DNA from 3 places in the Lysinibacillus sp. AR18-8 genome. Region 2 is predicted to be linked to each of the others. Evidence: riboswitches for the same ligand, from Rfam matches in the RefSeq annotation. Region 2 holds a riboswitch; each other region holds the start of a gene.
The links. A riboswitch is a leader RNA that binds a small molecule or an ion and turns the genes downstream of it on or off. The one in region 2 is predicted to bind cobalamin.
Positions count from the first base shown of each region.

Region 1: it holds a riboswitch for cobalamin, as region 2 does, so the genes downstream of both, BFM98_RS07150 (ABC transporter substrate-binding protein) here and BFM98_RS05280 (glutaredoxin family protein) in region 2, are expected to answer to the same signal.
Region 3: it holds a riboswitch for cobalamin, as region 2 does, so the genes downstream of both, BFM98_RS17100 (hypothetical protein) here and BFM98_RS05280 (glutaredoxin family protein) in region 2, are expected to answer to the same signal.

Region 1 is NZ_MDGU01000008.1:112,187-114,457, reverse strand. Features, by position in the region: gene BFM98_RS07155 (acyl-CoA dehydrogenase family protein) at 1-885, shown strand, start outside; cobalamin riboswitch at 943-1,125, shown strand; gene BFM98_RS07150 (ABC transporter substrate-binding protein) at 1,263-2,231, shown strand; gene BFM98_RS07145 (FecCD family ABC transporter permease) at 2,228-2,271, shown strand, end outside.
Region 2 is NZ_MDGU01000006.1:112,922-115,192, reverse strand. Features, by position in the region: gene BFM98_RS05290 (SHOCT-like domain-containing protein) at 1-217, shown strand, start outside; gene BFM98_RS05285 (hypothetical protein) at 227-508, shown strand; cobalamin riboswitch at 879-1,056, shown strand; gene BFM98_RS05280 (glutaredoxin family protein) at 1,175-1,399, shown strand; gene nrdI (class Ib ribonucleoside-diphosphate reductase assembly flavoprotein NrdI) at 1,396-1,755, shown strand; gene nrdE (class 1b ribonucleoside-diphosphate reductase subunit alpha) at 1,752-2,271, shown strand, end outside.
Region 3 is NZ_MDGU01000023.1:164,351-166,621, reverse strand. Features, by position in the region: gene BFM98_RS17105 (ABC transporter substrate-binding protein) at 1-583, opposite strand, end outside; gene BFM98_RS17100 (hypothetical protein) at 567-1,124, opposite strand; cobalamin riboswitch at 1,283-1,480, opposite strand; gene BFM98_RS17095 (glutathione peroxidase) at 1,605-2,150, opposite strand; gene BFM98_RS17090 (hypothetical protein) at 2,231-2,271, opposite strand, start outside.

The sequences.
Region 1 (2,271 bases), on a different contig from region 2:
GTTCGGGCAGTTCCCTCTGGTGAGGTAGAATTTGATGGTGCACTTGCCTATGTTGTAGGGGAGCAAAATAAAGGGATTTATTATATGCTAGAAGCACTAAATCTCTCTAGAATTTGTAATGCAGTCGCTTCAATTGGTATTATGCGTCGCGGCTTCTTAGAGGCAAAACATTATGTAAGCAATCGACATGCATTTGGCAAGCCCTTAACACAGTACCCTATGATTCAGGATACTTTAGGGAAATTTGCAGCTAAGTTGCACGTGGAAGTAGCGACAGTTTTTGATCTTATCCAATTATACGATAAAGTGACAAGTGGACAGGGAACTCAGCAAGATCTTATTATGAATCGTTTATATATTGCCATTATGAAAAAGGAAACAGCAGAGCAAGCTGTTCATTATGCTAGTGAGGCAATTGAATTACACGGAGGTAATGGCTATATAGAAGACTTTGTAACGCCCCGCTTATTAAGAGACGCCCAAGTGTTAACGGTGTGGGAGGGTACGGCTAATATTTTGGCCTTAGAACTCATTCGTTTAGTAGATAAGTTTCATGCTCATGAACTGTTTGTACAGGAGATGGAGGAACGATTAGACAAATTAGCTGACAGCTCACTAGTACAAATCGTTAAAGAACAATTGGCGAATATGTCTGTGAAACTGCAAATTTTTAGCGCTTTAGACGAGGCAACGAAAACTTTTGAATCTAAGGGTATGGCGGAAAAAATGGCTCACCTTTATGAAAGTGTCATAGCGGTTGAGTGGGCACATAAATTTGGTGGGAAATATGAAAAACTAGCGGACGTTTATTTAGAACAGACATGGTCATTAAGAGAAATGGGTGCTCAAATGAAAACAGTCCAATACTTTTCTGAAATTGTATAATGGCCGGGGAGTCGTCTTGAATGGAGGCGACTTTTTTCATTTTCATGTATAATGAAATCAACTGAATATTATAAAGGTTCTTTACTTAAGTAAAGTGAAAAGGGAAATCGGTGTAATTCCGATGCGGTCCCGCCACTGTAAGTGTGAGTTTTTTCAAATGATGCCACTGAAGATTTCGGGAAGGCTTGAAAAATCGCAAGTAGCACTAGCCAGGAGACCTGCCTTTATAACGACATGACAACCTACGAGGATAGGGTGGTGGATTTTGTATCAGTTTTTTTGGTGCGATTTTGCCCCCTCATCGATCAAAGATGAGGGGTTTTATTTTGATGTAGAATAAAGCGAAATGTCGCACGGATCAACGAAGGAGGATTCACATGAAGAAATTTTGGAAAATAGGATTATCAGCATTTTTAGCAGTAGGCTTGCTAGCTGCTTGTGGGCAGGAAGCAAAAGATAACAAGCCATCTAACGAGCAGCAAACACAGCAAGAAACAGCACAGGTGGATGAAGCAACATTCCCAATGACGATAACAGATGCCCTTGGTAAGGACATTACACTTGAAGCACCTCCTGAGAAAATTGTTTCACTTATTCCAAGTAATACTGAAATCCTTTTTGGACTAGGTTTAAATGATGAAATAGTTGGTGTTACGGACAACGACGATTATCCGCCAGAGGCAGCTGAGAAGGATAAGGTTGGCGGTATGGAATACGATATTGAAAAAATTATTGCCTTAAAACCAGATATCGTTTTTTCACACGAATCTAGCATGTCTCTTTCAGAAGAGGCTATTGCACAGCTTGAATCAGCAGGTTTGAAAGTATTTGTTGTAAAAAATGCACAAGACTTTAATGAAACATATACAACAATTGAGCAACTTGGACGTGCTACAGGGAAATTACCAGAGGCAGAAAAAATTGTCGCTAATATGAAGGCAAAAGTAGAAGAAGTTTTGTCTAAAGTCAAGGATGTTGAACCCAAAAAAGTGTTAGTTGAAGCATCAGATGAGCCAGATATTTATACAGCTGGCAATGGTACATTTATGAACGCTATGCTTGAAATGATCAATGCAGAGAATGTAGCTGTAGATGGCGATAATTGGTATAAAATTGATGCAGAACAAATTATCGCAAAAAATCCAGATGTCATCGTGGTGACATATCATTATGTACCAGATATTTTAACGAAAATACCAAAACGTGCGGGCTTTGATACGATTAATGCCGTAAAAAATAATGCGATTGTGCAGGTAGATGAAAGTACGACAAGTCGTCAAGGGCCACGTTTAGCTGAAGGTCTAGAAGAATTAGCAAAAGCAATCTATCCTGAGGTATTTAAGTGAAAAAAATAGCACTAGCCTATACATTAACATGTACGCTTCT
Region 2 (2,271 bases):
CGAAAATGATAATGTCACGGTAAATTTACCAATTAAACTTGTCAAAGCCGTATTGATGGCAGGACACAGCATCGCTGCAAGTATTCCGCAATCTGAAAAATACGTAAAAGATATCGACATCAATCTTCTTCTTGAAGCAATTGAAAATGAACTAGATGGACAAATTGTAGATATAAAATCAGCAAACGGAGATTCCGTTGCAGTCTTCATTGAGTAGAGGCGACGAATGATGCATGTAAAAGTGAAAGCAAAAGACGTTCGCTTTACCGTCCCTGTTCCCTATACTGTGCTAACCATTGTCCTCTCCATTTTAACTTCTAAATGGATTCAGCAACAAGCCAATAAGTGGACAAAGGCATACTTCGATAAAAAGAAAATAGACTTTACCTTTCCCCTCATCGACAAAGAAATGTTAAAGCCGATTATCAAGGAACTACAAAATTATAAAGGACTTGTGCTAGTCGATGTCAAAGCTCAGGACGGGACTGAGGTTAAGGTTAGACTATAATCCCAATGATAGAATGGTAAGAGCATGTTATGATAAAAGCATGCTCTTTATTAATGTAATGAGCATCATTTGAAATGGGTAAGAGATGATCATTATTTCAGGACTTACGATAGAGACAACTATTTTTCAATGGTACATAAAATAGAAGATTTCTTTAAACTCAAATTAGAATTCTAGATCCATTTTAATAGAAAATCACGTACATCGTTAAAAATAGATTTTTGATTTGGGTATAAGTGATTAGTGGTAATCTATTTGGAACTACATAATTAAAAATACTGAATAATCCAAAAATAAAGAAGTTTAGAATCTTGATTTACTTTTCATTTGAAGGATGGTACACTTAAAACTATTGAACAACAACTATATATTGTGTTCGTTTTACAAAGGTACTACTACATGTAGTTTAAAAGGGAAGTTCGGTACAATTCCAACGCTGTCCCCGCAACTGTGAAGCTGACGATGATTGCAACCACTGTGCATTTGCATGGGAAGGGAATCAGAGAATGAAGCAAAGCCAGGAGACCTGCCTTTATAAAACAAATTTATCATTTCTTCGGGGATTAAGAGATGGGAACGTCAGTATTTTTGGTATGTTAACGTTTCCATTTAGCCTATCTCTTTAGAGGAGATAGGCTTTTTTATTTTATGAAAAGAGGGATTTCTATGAAACTTTATACGAAAACAATTTGTCCAAAATGCCTATGGGTAAAATCTGAACTACAACGTGCAGGACTTGAAGCTGAAATTGTTAACATCGATCACGATGAACAAGCAAAGCAAACGATTATTGACGCAGGTTTTTTAAGTGTGCCTGTTTTAGAGATGAATGAAACTTTCATAGGAGATGTTCAGGAAATTGTTTCTCAAATTGAGTTGATTGCCCTATGATTGTTTACGCGAGTCGTACAGGTAATGTCCGAAATGTTGTATCCAAATTAAAGGCAGAATGTATCGAGCTCTCGGAAGAATTGCGATTGAACAAGCCATATCTCTTAATTACCTACACAGATGGTTTAGGTGACATTCCAGCAAAGGTACAACGTTTCTTAGAAAAAAACAGGGATTTTTGTAAAGGAGTAGTTGCCAGTGGTAATAGTAACTTCGGTCATCATGTATTTGGCGCTGCTGGTGAGAAAATCGCTGCTACCTATCATGTACCCTTAGTAAGGAAATTAGATTTACGAGGTAATCAAACGGATTACGAAGCAATACAAACGTTTTATGAAACGAGGGTAATGAGATGAAAACCTATTTAAAGCTTAATAATGACGTACTGAATCGTTATAGTACAACTGGATTACTTGAGTTAGAAAAGGACCGCGAAGCTACGCGCCGCTACTTTTTAGAGTATGTTAACGTACGTTTGCGTTATTTTATAGATATTGAAGAAAAAATCCGCTATTTAGTTGATGAGGGCTACTATGAGAAAGCATTTATCGACATGTACGAAATGGAATTTATTAAGAAGCTGTACAAGAAAGCCTATGATTATAATTTCCGCTTTCCATCCTTTATGAGCGCAAGCAAATTTTACGATAGCTATGCTATGAAAAGTCGTGATGGGGAAGAGATCTTAGAAAAGTATGAGGATCGTATTGTCATTATTGCTTTGTATTTAGCTCAAGGAAACACGGCTTTAGCAGAACGCTCTGTCGAAGCAATGATGGAAGCCTATCAGCCTGCAACACCAACTGCTTTAAATAGTGGTAAGAAAGCACGTGGTGAATTAGTCAGCTGCTTTAAATTATCAATGGATGACT
Region 3 (2,271 bases), on a different contig from region 2:
TTTTGACATCCTTCACCTTCGTTTGTACTTCAGCAATTTTCGCTTTAATCTCTTCGTTTAATTTATTTCCTTTATCAGCAACATCCATCACAGCAGCAATTTGTTCGATATCTCCATAAACATCGTCGAAAGTAGTCGCAGATTGAATAACAAACACTTTAATTCCTGCGTCCTCAAGCGGCTTTAGGGCATCCTTATCACCGATTGTATAAGCAATGACAACATCTGGCTTTAACGCTATAATTCTTTCACTGTTAAAGTTCGTAGTATCAGAGACACGTTCAATTTTTTGTGCTTCCTCTGGGTAAGTATCGTACTCAGTTGCTCCTACAATTTTATCGCCAACACCTAAAGCAAACAAAATTTCAGTATTACTTGGTTGTAAAGATACAACTGTTTTTGGTACTTCATTAAACGCTATTTCCACTCCACGGTCATCTGTCACTTTATAGCTTGTTTTCTCTGCTTGTTGTGTATCTTGCGAAGCATCTTTATTTTTTGTATCTTCAGCAGTGCCACAGCCTGCTAATACCAGTGCAAGTAAGAACACTGATAGCCATTGGAAATTAAATACTTTTTTCATTGTTATTCTCCTTTTTCTTTTTCATTGGGTAGGATTTACTAATAAACGGTATTTCCGCTATTCCAGCTTGCTGATTCATAAAAACAGCCATGACAAAACATACATTAGCTAATAAACCAAGGTAATCGAAAAGAATAGCTGGAACCTCTCGTTCTTCTGATACTTTGTGTAAAGTACGATATGATTTTTTTGCCTCACTGCGACAAAGATGTAAGGCTGCAGCAGCCTCTGTTCCTTGAGGTAAAACAAAACTTTGAATCTCTTCCTTCACATGGCGAACGTAAAAATCATAACGTTCACTTAACCAAGATAAATCCTCTTCAGTTACTGCTAATTTCCCACGTACTGAGCCATTCACATGATAAGCCATAGGTAACATAAGCAATAAATCCTCAGCAACAACTTGAACATCCTCTTTTTTTACCGCAGCTAATGCAACTCCTAGATGTGTTGTCAGGCTATCTGTTCGAATTTCAAAATCGACCGTTGAAGCTTTCTCACGCATAAATGGATAACAAGAATAACGGGCATCTTTTTTCACTTGCTTCCCCCCTATTTTCTATAATGAAAAATTCTTATTTGAAAGGCATAAAAAAGTCGCTCCTTTTTGCAAAGGAACGACAAAAATAACATAATGAGCCATCAAACTAGACAAAGCCTATGTATTTGCCGTATATCCTCCTAGCTTCCGAGAAGTTTTTATACGTTCAAATAAAGGTCGGTCTCCTGGCTTGTACAGTTCGTCACATGAAACGAATGTGTTATAAAGGACCTTCCCATCTTCTTTGAGACAGTGGTAAATCTTTATAATGGCTGCACTTACAGTTGCGGAAACAGCTCCGGTTTTTCACCGGATTCCCGATTATGCTAATTAGCACCTTTATTCTGCAAGAATATTTCATTTGTAAAGCAGTTTATCATATATGCTTCAGAAAAAATAGCTGTACACAGTTTTAAAATATAGCATTATTTCTACTTGAAGAGAAAACCCTAACAAATTTTTACATTATTAAGAAATTTACTATAATAGTGTTTCAATTGCTTTTTCAATATCGAGCTGTGAATCTGTTGGTTCAAAGCGTGCGACGGTCTTACCATTAGCATCTACTAGAAATTTTGTAAAGTTCCAGCGAATATTACGACCATCTAAAAAGCTTGGGGCAAGTTGAACAATTGCTTCTGCCAACATTTTCTCCTGCATACTTGCCTTCCCAAACTCTCGGTAATCCACTTCATGCTTTAAATAATTAAAGAGTGGATGGGTAGCCTCTCCATTTACCTGTACAAGCTCAAAAATCGGGAATGTGACCCCATAGTTTACCTTGCATAGATGCTTAGTTTCCTCCCCATCTTCAGGATTTTGATGGCCAAATTGATCACAAGGGAATCCAAGAACTACAAAATTCTCTTTTCCATATTTATCATACATTTTCTGTAAGTCTTCAAATTGATATGTAAATCGGCATTGGTTTGCCGTGTTAACAATTAACATTGTTTTTCCACGATATGTTTCCATCGATAAAATTTCGCCATTAGGCTTCCGAACTAGATAATTATAAATGCTCATGCATAATCCCCTTTTTTCATTCATTATAGTTGACTATTCTATCGTTCATCAAAGAATTTGCACAAAAAAACACCACCTCGCTACTTTGAACGGATGGCTGACTTATACTTCTTTTTATATT